DNA from 3 places in the Paenibacillus sp. FSL L8-0435 genome. Region 3 is predicted to be linked to each of the others. Evidence: predicted binding sites of a transcription regulator. Region 3 holds the regulator's gene; each other region holds the start of a gene.
The links. Region 3 encodes LexA, which represses DNA repair genes until DNA is damaged. Its sites were predicted from a motif close to CGAACATATGTTCG; they were not measured.
Positions count from the first base shown of each region.

Region 1: the regulator LexA is predicted to act here: its motif matches at 2,024-2,037, upstream of recA (recombinase RecA).
Region 2: the regulator LexA is predicted to act here: its motif matches at 2,718-2,731, upstream of NST33_RS16145 (DNA polymerase IV).

Region 1 covers NZ_CP150185.1:2,479,782-2,485,344, forward strand. Annotated here, with positions in the region: gene pgsA (CDP-diacylglycerol--glycerol-3-phosphate 3-phosphatidyltransferase) at 1-499, shown strand, start outside; gene NST33_RS11325 (competence/damage-inducible protein A) at 607-1,863, shown strand; gene recA (recombinase RecA) at 2,107-3,171, shown strand; gene NST33_RS11335 (regulatory protein RecX) at 3,453-4,190, shown strand; gene rny (ribonuclease Y) at 4,501-5,563, shown strand, end outside.
Region 2 covers NZ_CP150185.1:3,729,456-3,735,018, forward strand. Annotated here, with positions in the region: gene NST33_RS16135 (beta-glucoside-specific PTS transporter subunit IIABC) at 1-989, shown strand, start outside; gene NST33_RS16140 (glycoside hydrolase family 1 protein) at 1,010-2,470, shown strand; gene NST33_RS16145 (DNA polymerase IV) at 2,757-3,995, shown strand; gene NST33_RS16150 (YolD-like family protein) at 3,992-4,339, shown strand; gene NST33_RS16155 (hypothetical protein) at 4,341-4,709, shown strand; gene NST33_RS16160 (hypothetical protein) at 4,819-5,058, shown strand; gene NST33_RS16165 (radical SAM protein) at 5,074-5,563, shown strand, end outside.
Region 3 covers NZ_CP150185.1:4,042,696-4,048,258, reverse strand. Annotated here, with positions in the region: gene NST33_RS17540 (aldehyde dehydrogenase) at 1-898, shown strand, start outside; gene lexA (transcriptional repressor LexA) at 1,004-1,630, opposite strand; gene NST33_RS17530 (LysM peptidoglycan-binding domain-containing protein) at 1,927-2,304, shown strand; gene NST33_RS17525 (DUF896 domain-containing protein) at 2,400-2,609, shown strand; gene NST33_RS17520 (hypothetical protein) at 2,735-3,244, shown strand; gene NST33_RS17515 (HAD family hydrolase) at 3,273-4,064, shown strand; gene NST33_RS17510 (ABC transporter permease subunit) at 4,620-5,563, shown strand, end outside.

The DNA.
Region 1 (5,563 bases), 1.6 Mb from region 3:
AGAGCCGTTGCAGCTTGGAAGCTTGTCGCTTCCGTATAATCAACTGATTGCTGCTGTTATTTTTATCATCGCCGCAAGCACAGATGGAATTGACGGATACCTTGCGCGGAAAAATAACATGGTTACCAATCTGGGGAAACTGCTCGATCCACTCGCAGACAAGCTGCTGGTTACTGCAGTTTTGATCTCGCTTGTGGAGATGGGCAAGCTGGATTCCTGGATTGCAGTTGTGATTATTAGTCGTGAATTTGCAGTTACCGGCTTGCGTCAAATTGCATTGCTGGATGGTTCGGTTGTTGCCGCCAGTGCTTGGGGCAAGCTGAAGACTGTAGTGCAGATTGTGGCGATTGTGCTGTTGCTGTTGAACAATTTCCCGTTTTCATACACGGGTATTCACGTCGATATTATCGCGGTATGGGCAGCAGCGCTTATTACCATCTGGTCGGGTATCGATTACTTTATCAAAAACAAAAACCTGCTTCATTTTACAAAAGCATAATGGTTTGTTCTTAAATGGGTAATCATGAAGGAAGCATTGGGTCAGGGGCAATAGGAAATTATCCTATTGCCCTTTGATCACTCACCACGTGTACAGGAGGATGCTCAATGAAGGCAGAAATCATTGCAGTTGGCACAGAGCTACTGCTTGGACAAATCGTCAATACCAATGCCAGATACCTATCCCGTGAATTGGCTGCGATGGGGATCGATGTATATTTCCAAACGGTGGTTGGGGATAACCTGAACCGGCTTAGTGAAGCTATTCGCATTGCGCAGAGCCGTGCAGACGTTATTTTATTTTCCGGTGGCATCGGACCTACCCAAGATGATCTGACCAAGGATGCGCTCGCAGCTGTTCTTAACCGGAAACTGCATACAGATCGAATGGCTATGGACAAAATTGAGAGCTTTTTCAGAGATCGTAATGTGGACATGACAGAGAATAACCGACGTCAGGCGATCGTTATTGATGGCGGAACACCTCTGGCCAACGAAACAGGCCTTGCGGCAGGAAATGCGATTTCTGACAATGACAAATATTATGTTGTGATGCCTGGACCACCTAAAGAGCTGATTCCAATGTTTGAACAGGAAGTCAAACCTTGGCTGTTCCAGCATGTACTCACAGAAGAGATGCCGATCTATTCCCGAATGCTCAAATTCGCAGGTATTGGTGAATCTGCTCTTGAAGATCGACTTCTGGATCTGATTGACGCGCAGACAGACCCTACGATTGCTCCTTACGCGAGCGAAGGCGAAGTTACGGTACGTGTCTCCACAAAGGCTGCGAGTGAGGGAGAGGCGAAGCTGAAGCTGGATGCGATGGAGGTTCAGATTCGGGAGCGTTTGACAGAACATCTCTACGCGAACGAGGATGTGCCTATAGAGTACACGATTGTAACCATGATGTCTGACATGGGGCTGACGCTCAGCGCTGCTGAGAGCTGTACAGGAGGGCTTGTCATGCAAAGTCTGACCTCTGTACCCGGAAGTGCGTCAATGCTCAAAGGTGGAATTGTTTGTTACTCCAATGAAATTAAAGAAAAGCTGCTGAATGTGCCTCATGATTATCTGGAAGGTGAAGATGCACCTGGGGCGGTAAGTCCTGAGGTTGCAAAAGTACTTGCTGAGCAGATCCGCATGATTGGCGATGCTGATTTTGGCCTGGCTGTTACCGGTGTAGCTGGACCGGGATATTCGGAACGCAAACCACCCGGACTTGTCTTCATCGCTCTTGCCGAACGTGGAAAAGAGACGGAAATTCATGAGCTGCGTATTAATGGTAATCGTGAGACGGTTCGCATTCGTTCAGCCAAAGCGATTCTCTATCGCTTATGGCAAAAACTTGTGGCGATGGATTGATTAGTTAATAGCTTCAATTGCATTTACAGTTCCAAGCAAGTATAATTAAGGAAGACGGAAGAACCGTAGAATTAGGCTTTAAAGCCTTGTTTACGGTTCTTTTTTCTGTTTAATGGAAAGTTTCCTTGAGGAAGAGGCGCCTCGGCCTTTACAAAAAAAACGAATGTATGTTCGAAAAAAAGCTTGGCAAACGTGTTAAAACAAGGTATTATTATCTTATAAACAGTAAAGGGTGTGAGCTTATTGTCAGACCGTCGTGCCGCGCTTGATATGGCGCTCCGTCAAATAGAGAAGCAATTTGGTAAAGGATCCATCATGAAACTGGGTGAGTCCACTCATATGAATGTGGAAATTATTCCCAGCGGTTCCTTGGCTTTGGATATTGCATTAGGAACAGGCGGCTTGCCTAAAGGCCGTATTGTTGAAATATATGGACCCGAATCCTCTGGTAAAACAACCGTAGCATTGCATGCTATCGCTGAAGTACAAAGAGCGGGTGGACAAGCTGCATTTATCGATGCCGAGCATGCTCTTGACCCACAATACGCAAGCAAACTTGGTGTTAATATTGATGAATTGCTTCTGTCTCAGCCAGATACGGGTGAGCAAGGGCTGGAAATTGCAGAAGCTCTTGTACGCAGTGGTGCAGTAGATATCGTCGTTATTGACTCTGTAGCCGCATTGGTTCCAAAAGCAGAGATTGAAGGCGAAATGGGTGATTCACACGTTGGTTTGCAAGCGCGTTTGATGTCTCAGGCGCTGCGTAAACTGTCTGGTGCAATCAGCAAATCCAAAACAATCGCAATCTTCATTAACCAGCTTCGTGAGAAAGTCGGCGTTATGTTTGGTAACCCGGAAACAACACCTGGTGGTCGTGCTCTGAAGTTTTATTCCACAGTACGTCTGGATGTGCGTCGTATTGAGAGTATCAAATCAGGCAATGACATGATTGGTAACCGTACTCGTATTAAAGTTGTGAAAAACAAAGTGGCACCTCCGTTTAAACAAGCGGAAGTGGATATCATGTATGGCGAGGGTATTTCGAGAGAAGGCAGTATCATTGACATTGGTACAGAGCTGGACATCGTTAATAAAAGTGGTGCATGGTACTCCTACGAAGGCGAGCGTTTAGGACAAGGTCGTGAGAACGCCAAGCAGTTCATGAAAGAGCATAAAGATATTGCTGACATCATTGAACAAAAAATTCGTGTAGCCAGTAACTTGGTTACTGCAGTTCCTGCGCCAACGAGTGAAGAGCAACAAAAAGAAGCAGCAGAAGAACAAGAATTGTTTGAAATCAACGAGTAATCTCTCAAAACCTCCCTTGTAGGGAGGATCCTGAGGGTGTTCCCCACTGGACTCCGTAAACTTATCTGATTGAGCTTGGATCAATCTGGATAATGGATTGTAGTGGGGTACTCGTGCTGTCCAACAGCCCCTGTCCCAATGGACAGGGGCTGTTGGCACGCTAACTGTGGAGTAAAGGCCGGGCAGAGTTCCCGGTCTTTTGTATTATTAGTGTTCTATGTCTTATGTGAAGATGTGCTTGGCGTAGTCAGAATGAAAATGTTATGAAAGGGGAGACCAGAATGGATCAACATGACGAGGATTTATATGAAGAAGCAGAACAGGACGGCCTATCCCAATTTCCGGACAACGAAGAACTGATTATTACACGTGTAGAACGAACGAAGAGCAGGCAAGCTCGTTATCGAATCACTTTTGGCAACCACTCCATTACGGTTCTTGAAGATGTGATGATTAAATACAGGATGACTCAAGGTAATACGTTTATGAAGAAGGATCTGGAGGAAATCATTGTAGCTGATGAGCGACAGCGGACGTATGCACAGTCTCTGCGTTTTTTGGAACATAAGCCACGTACGCGCCATGAATTAAGTCAGAAACTTCGTCAGAAGGAGTTTGCTGCACCTTTGATTGAAGAGGCGCTGGATCGGCTTGAGCGGGAGAACCTGGTGGATGACGATCTATTTGCGAAGGAATGGACAAGACAGCGTATGGAGGGCAAGCGGAAGGGAAAACTGTGGATAAGGCAAGAGCTGCGTCAAAAGGGCATTGCCAATGATCTCATTGTTGAGGCACTAGAAGGGATCAGTACAGATGCGGAATTTGAGACTGCCTTGAGTGCAGGACGCAAAAAATGGAATCAGGTCAAAGGGGACGTCAAAGAGAAGAAAAATAAAACGCTTCCCTTCCTAATGAGACGTGGTTTTTCAATGGATATGGTGCGCAAGGTCGTGAATTGTTTAATTGAAGAAGATGAGGCTGGGGACCCTGAAGATGACGAAGCGTTGTTATGGGATTAGCAGACTAGAGTCTCTATACTGCATTCTCTTGACAATTTCTTTCGTCAAATACTAAAATGGACATGAGTCTGTAAGAAATGGACAACCCTTTTTCCTTCCAAAAAAGCGGTTTCGGTTTCTTAAGATTTATACCATTCTTAATTATGGGTTCGCTGGAAACAGTGAATAGTACGTGGAAACATGTACATGTGAAATGAAAATCGGCGGGGGATCGCCGTGAGTATTCGTTATTCCCAAACATATGTAAGGTTTGAAAACTGCAAATTGACCCAAGGAATGCCTTGGAGGAACCAACGAGGAGGTGAACAGTATGGAAATTGCAATCACGATCGCTCTCGTTGCAGCCGCGCTATTCATTGGGTTCGGAGTAGGATATTTTATTCGCAAATCTCTTGCAGAGGCTAAAATCTCTAGTGCGGAACAAGCTGCCGTACAAATCGTGGAGAACGCGAAGAAAGAGGCAGAAGCACTGAAGAAAGAAACGGTGCTGGAGGCGAAGGACGAAATCCATCGCATTCGCGCTGAAGCTGAAAAAGACACTCGTGAACGTCGGAATGAAATTCAACGACAAGAAAGACGATTGTTGCAAAAAGAAGAGTCGCTGGATAAAAAATTGGAATCACTCGAACGTAAAGAAGAGCAAGTGGCTAACAAAGAGAAACGAATTGATGAGACTCAGCAGCAGATCGAAATGATTTACAAAAACCAGGTGACAGAGTTGGAACGTATATCCAACCTCACCATGGAAGACGCACGCAGTATCATACTGTCCAACGTAGAACAGGAAGTTCGTCATGAGACGGCTCAAATGATCAAGGACATTGAACAACAAGCGAAGGAAGAAGCGGACAAAAAGTCCCGCGAGATTATTACACTCGCCATCCAACGTTGTGCGGCTGACCACGTAGCGGAAACAACGGTATCTGTTGTTACCCTGCCAAATGAAGAAATGAAAGGCCGGATTATCGGTCGTGAAGGACGTAACATCCGTGCGCTTGAAACCCTTACAGGGATTGACCTCATTATCGATGATACGCCAGAAGCTGTTATTCTGTCGGGCTTTGACCCGATTCGCCGTGAGATCGCCCGTACTGCCCTGGAGAAACTGGTGGCTGATGGACGTATTCACCCGGCACGGATTGAAGAGATGGTTGAGAAATCCCGCAAAGAAGTGGATGAGCGCATCCGTGAATACGGTGAGCAAGCTACCTTTGAAGTGGGCGTGCATGGTCTGCATCCGGATCTGATCAAAATTTTGGGCCGGTTGAAGTTCCGTACAAGTTACGGTCAGAACGTCTTGAAACATTCCATGGAAGTCGCTTATCTGGCTGGATTGATGGCTGGCGAACTCGGAGAAGACGTAACTCTGGCAA
Region 2 (5,563 bases), 310 kb from region 3:
TCCTGATTCTGACGGGGATGCACTATAGTTTGGGACCCGTTGTCCTCACTGCTTATGCGCAGACAAAAACTGATGGCATTGTTGGCCCAGGTATGCTCGTACACAATATTGCTCAAGGTGCAGCTGCGCTCGCGGTCGCATTAAGAACCAAAAATAAGGCGTTTAAACAAGTTGCATACTCTACTAGCGTAACTGCGCTGTTAGGAATTAGCGAACCTGCATTGTTTGGTGTAAATCTACGGTTGAAAAAACCGCTGATCGCTGTTGTCATTGGTGGTATTGTAGGCGGAATATACGTTGGCTTGTTCGGAGTAGCTCGATCTGCTCTAGGCATTGCCGGCTTGGCTACGTTGCCAGCATTTATCACAGATAATCCATGGAACCTAATCCATGCAGCAATTGGTCTGGTCATTGGCTTTGTTGTTACCTTCTTGATGACGCTTATTTTAGGATTTGAAGATGTGCCTGAGGATGGAGAGGATCAACAAACACCAGCCAATTCATCTTCAACAAACCGTGTGCCTGTTGTTAGTGTTTCTGAACATGTGCTCATAGCACCAATGACTGGTCGAGTTCTAGAGTTATCAACAATAAAGGACGAAGCTTTTGCAACTGGAGCTATGGGAAAAGGGATCGCCATTGAACCTACAGTTGGAAAGCTTGTTTCACCAGCCGATGGTGTCATATCCGCGGTATTCCCTACCTTCCACGCAATCGGTATTAGCTCGAATAATGGGGCTGAACTCCTCGTTCATATCGGCATGAACACGGTGAAGCTGAAAGGTGAACATTTCAAGGTGCATGTACAAGAAGGTGATGAAGTAAAAGCTGGGGATTTACTTATCGAATTCGATACAGATGCAATAGCCGCCAAAGGTTATGATCTGACTACACCTATTATTGTTACGAATTCAGATGACTTTACAGATGTAATTGGTATAGACAAACCATCGATTATGATCGGTGAAAAACTAATGAAGATCATATAAGAATACAAGGAGGAATTCCAATGAAGAACACAACCGTATTCCCGGACTCTTTTATGTGGGGCGGCGCAACAGCGGCGAATCAATATGAGGGTGCCTGGAACATTGATGGTAAAAAGGCAAGTACAGCAGATATGATGACGGGTGGAACGCATACTATTCCAAGACGGATCACTAAACACATTGAGGAGGGCGTAAACTATCCTTCCCATGAGGCAGTAGACTTTTACCATCATTACAAAGAAGATATCCGTCTGTTTGCAGAGATGGGCTTTCGATGCTTCAGAATGTCCATTGCTTGGTCCAGAATATTCCCCAACGGGGACGATATAACGCCAAATGAAGCAGGACTTCAATTTTACGACAAGGTGTTCAGTGAACTGAAAAAGTATAATATTGAACCCATCGTTACGATCTCACATTACGAAGCTCCGTTTGCGCTAACTGAGAAGTTCAATGCTTGGGCTTCCAGAGAGATGATCGACTGCTACGTACGGTATTGTGAGACCATTTTCACCCGTTACAAGGATGTCGTGAAGTACTGGATTACATTTAATGAGATCAATAGTTTAATTGTTCCAGCAGGTGCATATATAGCAGGGGCATTATTAGTTGATGATAGTGGTGTATTTAACAATACGGTTGTGGATAGTACGCAATTAAGATTCCAGGCTTTACATCATCAATTTATAGCAAGTGCAAAAGCTGTCAAGCTTGCTCATGAGATTAATCCGGCGTTCCAAATCGGTTGTATGATTAATTATAGTCATGGTTACGGAAGTACATGTAAACCGGAAGATATGTTGAAGGCTCTGAGAATGGATCAGATTAACAATATGCTAAGCAGTGACGTGCAAGTTAGAGGGGAATACCCTGACTTTGCCAAGAGATATTTTAATGAGAACAATATTCAGATTGAGATGGCAGAAGAAGACGTAGAAGTGCTAAAACAAGGCTGTGTTGATTTTTATAGCTTCAGCTACTACAAATCTCATGTAGTGGGTACCCGCCCAGAGGGTGATGAAACCCAGGGGAATGTCTTTGGTGGATTCAAAAATCCATATTTGAAGGCAAATGATTGGGGATGGCAAATCGATCCAGTTGGACTTCGTTACGTACTCAATCATGTGTACGATCGGTATAGAATCCCTGTAATGATCGTTGAAAATGGTCTGGGAGCGGTTGATGTCATCGAAGAGGATGGCTCTATCCATGATACGTACAGGATCAATTTCCTGCGAGATCATATCGAACAAATGAGAGAAGCTATCCTCGATGGCGTTAATCTTATCGGCTACACGGCTTGGGGTTGCATCGACATCGTTAGTGCCTCAACTGGCGAAATGGAGAAACGCTACGGATTCATTTATGTAGATAAGGATAACGAGGGCAGTGGTACCCTGAAAAGAAGTAAAAAGGACAGTTTCCACTGGTATAAAAAGGTGATTGAATCCAACGGGGAAAGATTGGATTTGGAAATATAATTTGCACTCGAACGAAAGATGATCCAATCTTTAAATTCTATCAAATAGACCAAGTACTTATCACTTTGTGAGACAAGTACTTGGTTTTTTGTGCATCAATAATAAAACTAAGAATTAATTATTTTGATGGCTACAGTGGCTGACAATATCCAGTCTACAGTTCATTATGGTGTCCAAGGGTTTTCAAAAGCTAAATATAAATATTTACCTCTTGCATAAAGAACATGTGTTCGGTCTATAATATATACAAACATACGTTCTTAAAAGTACAGGAGTGATTACAGTGTTGACTAAGCAACGAACCATTATGCTCATTGATATGCAGTCGTTTTATGCTTCAGTCGAAAAGGCAAAAATGCCTCAATACAAAAATAGACCATTAGCTGTTGCGGGAGACCCCGCAAGACGCTCTGGAATTATCCTTGCCGCTTGTCCACTAGCCAAGGCGAAGGGTGTGTCTACCGCGGAACCACTCTGGCAGTCTCTTCAGAAGTGCCCTGAACTGATCATTGTGAGACCACACATGCAAGAATATATCGAAGTATCCACTCAAATCATGTCCATTATTGAAGAGTTCACCGATCTGGTCGAACCGTACAGTATAGACGAATTATTCGCTGATTTTACAGGGTCTATGCATCTATTCGGTAATGATCCAGTTGATTTGGCCAAGCAAATTCAAGACAAAATCTATAATGAAACAGGCGTTTACGCGAGAGCTGGCATTGGTGAAAACAAAATCATCAGTAAATTATGCTGCGATATGATCGCTAAAAAAGCAGAGGGGGGCATTTTCCACTTAAAAAAAGAGGAGTTACACCTCCATATTGGAGATAGGCCCATCCGCGATATGTGGGGGATCGGCTCCAGAATGGAAAAACATCTGTGGAAGATGGGCATCCGAACCATTAGAGACCTGGCGAATACGCCTCTTTCCAAATTAAGAAGTAAGTGGGGTGTTAATGGAGAAGTCATTTGGCGAGTCGCAAATGGACTCGACAATTCGCCGGTAACCGTCAACACGCACAGTACACAAAAAGATATTGGAAACGGAATGACCCTACCTAGAGATTTCACAGAGGCTTGGGAGATCGAAGTGGTTATTCTCGATATCTGCACAGAAGTATGCAGAAGAGCCCGCAAAAAGGGACTGATGAGTAGTGTAGTATCTGTGAGTGTGTCTGGAGCGGATTTTGACCACCCCACTGGTTTTCACAGGCAGGTGAAACTGTCTGATCCTACAAACATAACCGTTGATGTATGCAAGATAGCCAAACGCATATTTCATCAACACTGGGATGGGCAACCTGTGCGCCGTGTAGGCGTATCCCTGTCTCAATTATCCAACGCGGATACATATCAACTATCTTTTTTTGATGATCAAGAGCAGAAACGGGCCATTGATCAGGTGATGGACGATATTAAGGATCGATTTGGCGACATTGCCATTCTACGAGCAAGCTCCATTACGGCTGCGGGTCAAGCGATCGATCGAGCATCTAAAATTGGGGGGCATTATAAATGAGCAAAAAACTGGAGGCCAATGGATTATGGGAATCGAGCCGCATGATGCTTCCTCAACATAAAGAACGAATTATACAGCATCGTACTCAAGTTCATTATCTAACGAAACCGCTGATCCATGAAGATGAGTGGGAGATTATTACACAAAATATAGATATGTCGCTCAATTATACATTGCAAGCCACCTTTGAAATATTTACTGAGTCAGGCAATCGGGATATACACGGGATCGTCACTTCAGTCAGTACCTTTGGAAAGAAAATCAAAATTGAAATGGAGAATGGATTTGAATGGGTCGATTTTGATCAATTGGTCGCTGTAAAACTTGAAGAAGGAGGCGTGTAAAGTGCGACAGACTTTCGAGGAACTTTCACTCGTGAAGAGGGTGGTAGAGCTCCCTTATCTTTTAGGTGCTCTGGAGGTAGATAAACATAAAATATACGCTTCAAACTTCAAAATGAAATCTGTGTATGTTGACTACTTGGACGGTACTCAAAAGAAAATTGCTTTAGAGATGTACAAATCAAAACAAAGGCTAAAGGAACATCATATTAAAATCATAGATGAAGTGAGATCTGAGCTGAGTTTAACGGTAGATTATTCGGTGAGAGGTTACATTCATAAAATGACATTATTATGGAGCAAAGTGAAAGTGGATGTAACCTTAATGCTTACCGAACATATGAACGTTGATATTACTGAATTGCCCACATGAACATAGAAAATAAGAATCTAACTCATGGATGCGGCAACCAATACGAGCAGATCTTTCGGCAAACTGGGAATCACGAAAAAGATAAATAAAAAGGCAGAGTAAACTATGTTTGGATGTCAAAGATAAAAAAACTCATTATTATATATCTGCCCCTTTATTCGGTAAGGACATTCAAAAGAAAAGCCGCGAAGGAGGAGGAATAGCAGAAGGTTTAAGACAATCGAGAAATCAGCAGGATGCCCAATTTTCGGGTTCGCTAGCGGGACGTAATTATCAAGTCATCATTTCAAGTAGCATGAGAAATTTTAAGATAAAACGCAAGAGGAGAAGTGGGCGTAAAAGTAATTGAGGGGATGGTAGCGTCATGCCAATTGAAATCAAAGACATTGTGTCTAAGAAAATATTAAGTGAAGTAAAAGGTTATCTAGATATTGGTTTTACTCATTCACTAAATCCCTATACGGGTTGTGCATTTGCTTGCGAATACTGTTATGTCAGAGAAATGCCTATTCAAAAGTTTAAGGATATTCCTTGGGGATCGTGGGTGGATGTCAAGAAAAATGCAGCAGAAAACTATCTAAAGGAAGTCTCTCTTCTAAGACGTAAAAATAAACCCATAAGTATATTCATGTCATCAGCCACAGATCCTTATCAACCTGTAGAGCAGAGGGCAAACATTACAAGAAGCCTATTGGAAGAAATGGATAAAAACCCACCAGATTCACTTCAAATTCAAACTAGAAGCCCGCTGGTTGCCAGAGACCTTGATATACTTCTGAAATTAAAAGGAAAATGTCGAATTATGGTTTCAATGACAATCGAGACAGATCGCGAAGACGTGAAACGAATTTTTT
Region 3 (5,563 bases):
AGTTATCAAGCCTTCTGAATTAACACCAGCCGTATCTCGTCTGACGTATGATCTGATTAAGGAGATCTTCCCTGAGGAGTATATTGCCGTTATGGAAGGTGAAGTTGAGGCAAGCACAGCATTGTTGAAAGAGAAGTTTGATTATATTTTCTTCACAGGCAGCACAGGTGTTGGTCGCATTGTTATGAAGGCAGCTGCGGAGCATTTGACTCCTGTAACTCTTGAGTTGGGTGGTAAGAGTCCTGCTATTGTCCATAGCGATGCAGATCTGAAGCTGGTGGCCCAGCGTATTGTTCGTGGTAAGTTCCTGAATGCAGGCCAAACATGCGTTGCTCCGGATTACTTGCTTGTACATGAACAAGTTCATGATGAATTGATCAATCTGATTGGCGCTGAGATCAAAGATAAATTTGGGGATGATGTGTTACAGAATGCTGATTTCCCGCACATTGTCAACGCGCGTAACTTTGATCGGTTGTCGAAATTCCTCACAGATGGCAAAACGCTGATTGGTGGACGTTCTGTACGTGAGCAGTTGTTCATTGAGCCGACTGTACTTGGCGATGTGAACTGGGAATCAGCTGTCATGCAAGAAGAGATCTTCGGTCCGATTCTTCCTGTATTTACGTACAGTGACCTTGATCCTATGCTGGATGAGATTGTTCGCCGGCCAAAACCATTGGCGCTATATCTTTTCACACAGGATGAGCAACTGCAGGATCAGGTTCTGAATCAAGTATCCTTCGGTGGGGGATGTATTAATGACACACTTTCTCATATGACTTCACATTATCTACCGTTTGGTGGTGTAGGAGAGAGCGGTATGGGCTCATATCACGGACAACAGAGCTTTGATGTGTTCTCGCATCACAAGAGTGTTCTGAAACGCAGTGAATAATTAGCCGCAAAAATAACATAAACATGAAAAAAAGAGGTTGTCCTGTTGATCAGGGCAACCTCTTTCGTATTTCATTACATCTAATTTTGTTACTCAAGTTAAATATTAATGAATATCTCGGAAAAGGCCAATGACTTTACCCAGAATACTAACATGTTTCAAACGTAAAGGTTCGAAGGTCGCATTCTCCGGTTGAAGGCGAATATGATCTTTCTCTTTATAGAACGTTTTCACTGTAGCTTCATCGTCTTCAGTCATTGCAACGACGATATCACCGTTATCAGCAGTTTGCTGTTGACGGACAATAACGTAATCTCCATTAACGATTCCAGCTTCCACCATACTATCTCCCACTACTGAAAGCATAAACACTTTCTGTTCGCCTACATAGTGTGTAGGAAGAGGGAAGTAGTCTTCAATGTTCTCGGTTGCAGTGATTGGAACCCCGGCTGTAACCTTACCAACAACAGGAATACGTGCAACGCTATGAGCAAATTGATGAGAATGCTCAGATTCTTCCTGGCTCAAAAGCTCAATGGCTCTTGGCTTGGTAGGGTCGCGTCGGATCAAACCTTTTTTCTCCAAACGATCCAAATGTCCATGTACTGTTGAGCTGGAAGCAAGTCCAACCGCTTCACCAATTTCCCGTACGGAAGGAGGATACCCCTTCAACCGGACTTCATTTCGTATAAACTCCAGAATAGCCTGCTGCCTGCTGGATATCTTCGACATACCGTATCAACCCCATTTTAGTAACGTTTGGGAAAATTATAACATAGAACCTCCGTTCGTACAAACATAAGTTCTAAATAAAATAGCTTTAAATCAGTGTTTTTTAACTTATAGAACAGAAATTGGCCAAAAGTCAGAGCATAATACTGCAAATGTTTTGAAAAAGTACTTGAAATAAGATATTGCTCCTTCTAAAAAGAAGCGAACAATTGTTCTAAAAATATATTGAACAAAACAAGTGTTCGTGTTATATTGATTTCAACAGATAGGAACAAACGTTTGGAGGCGGGTATTTAATGAGATATTCTACTTATCAAAGCATTTATGAACCAATGAATTCGGAACTGGTGAAGTCTAACATAGGGAACTACAAGAAGGTTTTAGCGCGTTTCAAGATTTCTTCATGGATGTTAAAGGTAGCCATTACCTCTATGATTATATTTATTGGATGCAGCACTGTTTTAACTGTATTTGCCGGCAATGAGAATGATGTTCTGCCTGGAGGAAAGATAGCTGTTTCACAAGGGGAAACATTATGGAGTATTTCTTTGGAACATAAACCGACGAATATGGATACACGTATTTATATAGAAGCAATTAAGAAAGTGAATCAACTTCATACGACTTCCATCCAAGTGGGACAAGTACTAGCTCTACCGCAATTTGCAGAATAAAATGCACATCAATGAGTGTTAACGCGTGTCAGCTTGACAAGCTGCCTTTATAATGGCAAAGTTAATATGACTTTGTATTTTTGGAGGGGACAAGCTTGGATATAGATAGTCTGGTAGCACGCATTAACGAATTGGCTCGTAAGCAAAAGTCCACTGGATTGTCGGAGGAAGAACTTGCCGAACGTGCCGAGCTAAGAGAGATTTATTTGAGTAATATTCGCAGCAATTTCAGACAACAACTGGATACCATTGAGATTGTTGATGATGAGAATGACAAAGGCCACCAAGGCAAACTCAAACACTAACGAAACCTAATGATATCATTATGATATTTAGGTTTCTTCCTGTTATTTTGAGTGTGCAATTTATAGGGGGAAATGTTGGTTTACAGTTATGTAAGCCGATACAAAGACACATAAGGGGGATTCTCATGTCGCGTTCGTTCGAGAGAACGGTTAAGAAAAATTCCAAGCAGTTAAATCAGCAGCGCAAAAAAAGTGGTCAACCAATCACAGGTACACCAGGCGAAGAAGTCTTTAAGGGACGCAGCCTTTTGTTCCCTATATTTTTGATTGGTCTCGCCTTTTTGTATCTGTTTATGAGCACGTTCCTTGTGCAAGCTCCGATGACAACCTGGGACTGGGTGACGATGCTGCTTTACGTATTTTTGGCAGTCATCTTCATGCTTCGTCGTCCATACATCAAGATTAGCAGTAATCGGATTATAACGACGAAGGGTAATCGTGAACGTTCAATTGGGGTTGACGATATCGTCAAATTCAGAATCGAACCAGGTACAGTTGTTATCGAACATAACAGTCGCGGGAAAAGATGGGTGTTTACCAAGTTATTGAACCGTTACGATACAGATGCGATTGCAGAACGTTTGCTGAAGTTTGCAAAAGCACACCAGATCACCGTGGAAACCGTCGAAAAGTAATTATTGCATAAAGGGGTAGATGATCGGAATGGCGTTAAAAGCGATTTTGTTCGACCTAGATGATACTTTATTATGGGATGAGCGTAGTGTTCGAGAAGCTTTTCATGAGACTTGTCTAATCGCAGCGAAAGAGACTGGGGTTAAACCAGAAGAACTTGAAGAAGCTGTTCGTAATGAGGCACGTGGACTGTATGAATCATATGAAACCTTTTCTTTTACTAAAATGATTGGAATCAATCCGTTTGAAGGCCTATGGGCTAACTTTACTGGTGGGGATCAGCCTGAGTTCCGTCAGTTGGAACAGCTTGCTCCAGTTTACCGTAAAGAATCCTGGCGTCGTGGCTTGTTGAAATTGGGTATAGATCGGGAAGATCTTGCTGAACAACTGGCCGCACAGTTTGGAGTAGAACGGAGATCCAGACCACATGTATACGAAGAAACGATGGATACCTTGCGTCAATTACAAGGAAAGTACAAACTGTTGTTGTTAACGAACGGTTGTCCTGCTTTGCAACAAGAGAAGTTGGATGGTGTACCTGAATTGACTCCTTTCTTTGATGAGATTATTATCTCGGGTAACTTCGGAAAAGGAAAACCGGATCCATCAATATTTGAACATGCTTTGAGTAAACTGGGTGTTAAACCCGAAGAGAGCATGATGGTTGGGGATAAGTTAACGACTGATATTCGTGGTGCTTTATCATCTGGCATCCAATCCGTATGGATTAACCGTGAGCATAAGACCAACAATGAAACGTATGCGCCAGACCATGAAATAACGCATTTATCGGAATTAAATCAGCTTATTGCTAATTTCTAAGCAGATCAGCTATAACATCTTTCCTCAGCACCCTGAAACATTGGTAACTTCAATGAACGATGATGTCGTTCTTGAAGTTACCAATGTTTTTTTATTTGAACATGTTGACTAAATTACCTTGTTAAATGAGATCTCTATTTTTTTTACTAAAAGTTATTGAAATTAGGGGGAAGCTGGATTAGAATATAACTAACATACTAGTATGACTAGTATTTAGATTGTCCTAAAGCAATTTCTTTTTGACTTACTTCATTAAATGGAAGCAGGGAGTTATTGCTTATTATTTTCGATTGATTGTAAGCGCTTAATATTTTGAGAAAGCTTCTTTGGATTTGGAGATCACACCACTTAGTAAGTGCTAATTAATGATGTGAAGCACCTTGGATTGTGTGATTCTACATAATACATTAAATTGATATCGCTTACATTTAGAAATTATCTATTTCGTAGTGGGGGTGAATTTGAAGGAGTTGTTGTCTTCTACAAGAGGAGAAACGATGGGAGTTGTACATGAATTACTCTTACTTATCAAGTCCTGGATCGGAGTGAAAACAAATGGAGTCGGAAACCGCTAAAACAACGTTAACCATGACATCTTTACGTAAAGAGAGCAGATTACGAACGGCAGCAACTTTGTTCCGCAAAGACTGGCAGTTGTATTCACTGTTAATCCTTCCCATCATTTATCTCCTTATTTTCAAATATGGGCCGATGATTGGTAATGTGATTGCGTTCAGACGTTTTGTTCCTGGGGGAAGTATATTTGGAGAAACGTGGGTTGGATTAAGGTACTTCAAAATGTTCATTGAGGACCCTACCTTCTGGAGAGTATTCGGTAATACGCTGATGTTGGGCGGACTTGCGTTACTCTTTACATTCCCGGTTCCAATCATTTTTGCCTTGATGCTTAACGAAGTGAAGAGTAAACGATTCAAAAAATTTGTACAGACCGCGTCTTATCTGCCTCATTTTCTGTCGATCGTTATCGTTGCGGGTATGATCCTGCAGCTGACAGCAGTGAATGGTTCCATTAATGGACTGGTGGCTTTCTTCACCGGAGACAATATTCCTTTTATGCAGCGGGCTGAGTGGTTCAGAACAATCTATATCACTTCTGAGGTATGGCAGGGTATGGGTTGGGGAGCAATTCTTTATCTGGCTGCCCTAACAACCATTGATGATTCTTTGTATGAAGCTGCGCGTATCGATGGTGCCAATCGGTGGAAGCAAACGATTCATGTAACGTTACCAGGGATCTTGCCAACGATTGTGACTTTATTGATTTTGAACATGGGTAATTTCCTGGCTGTTGGATTTGAAAAAATCTTACTCTTGTACAATCCGCTGATCTACGAGACATCTGATGTGATCTCCACTTACCTGTATCGGGTTGGACTGGAATCCAGTAACTTCAGTTATGCTACCGCAATTGGCTTGTTCGAATCGCTGATCGGTCTGATTCTGGTGTTCTCCGTAAATGCCATCTCACGCAGACTGAC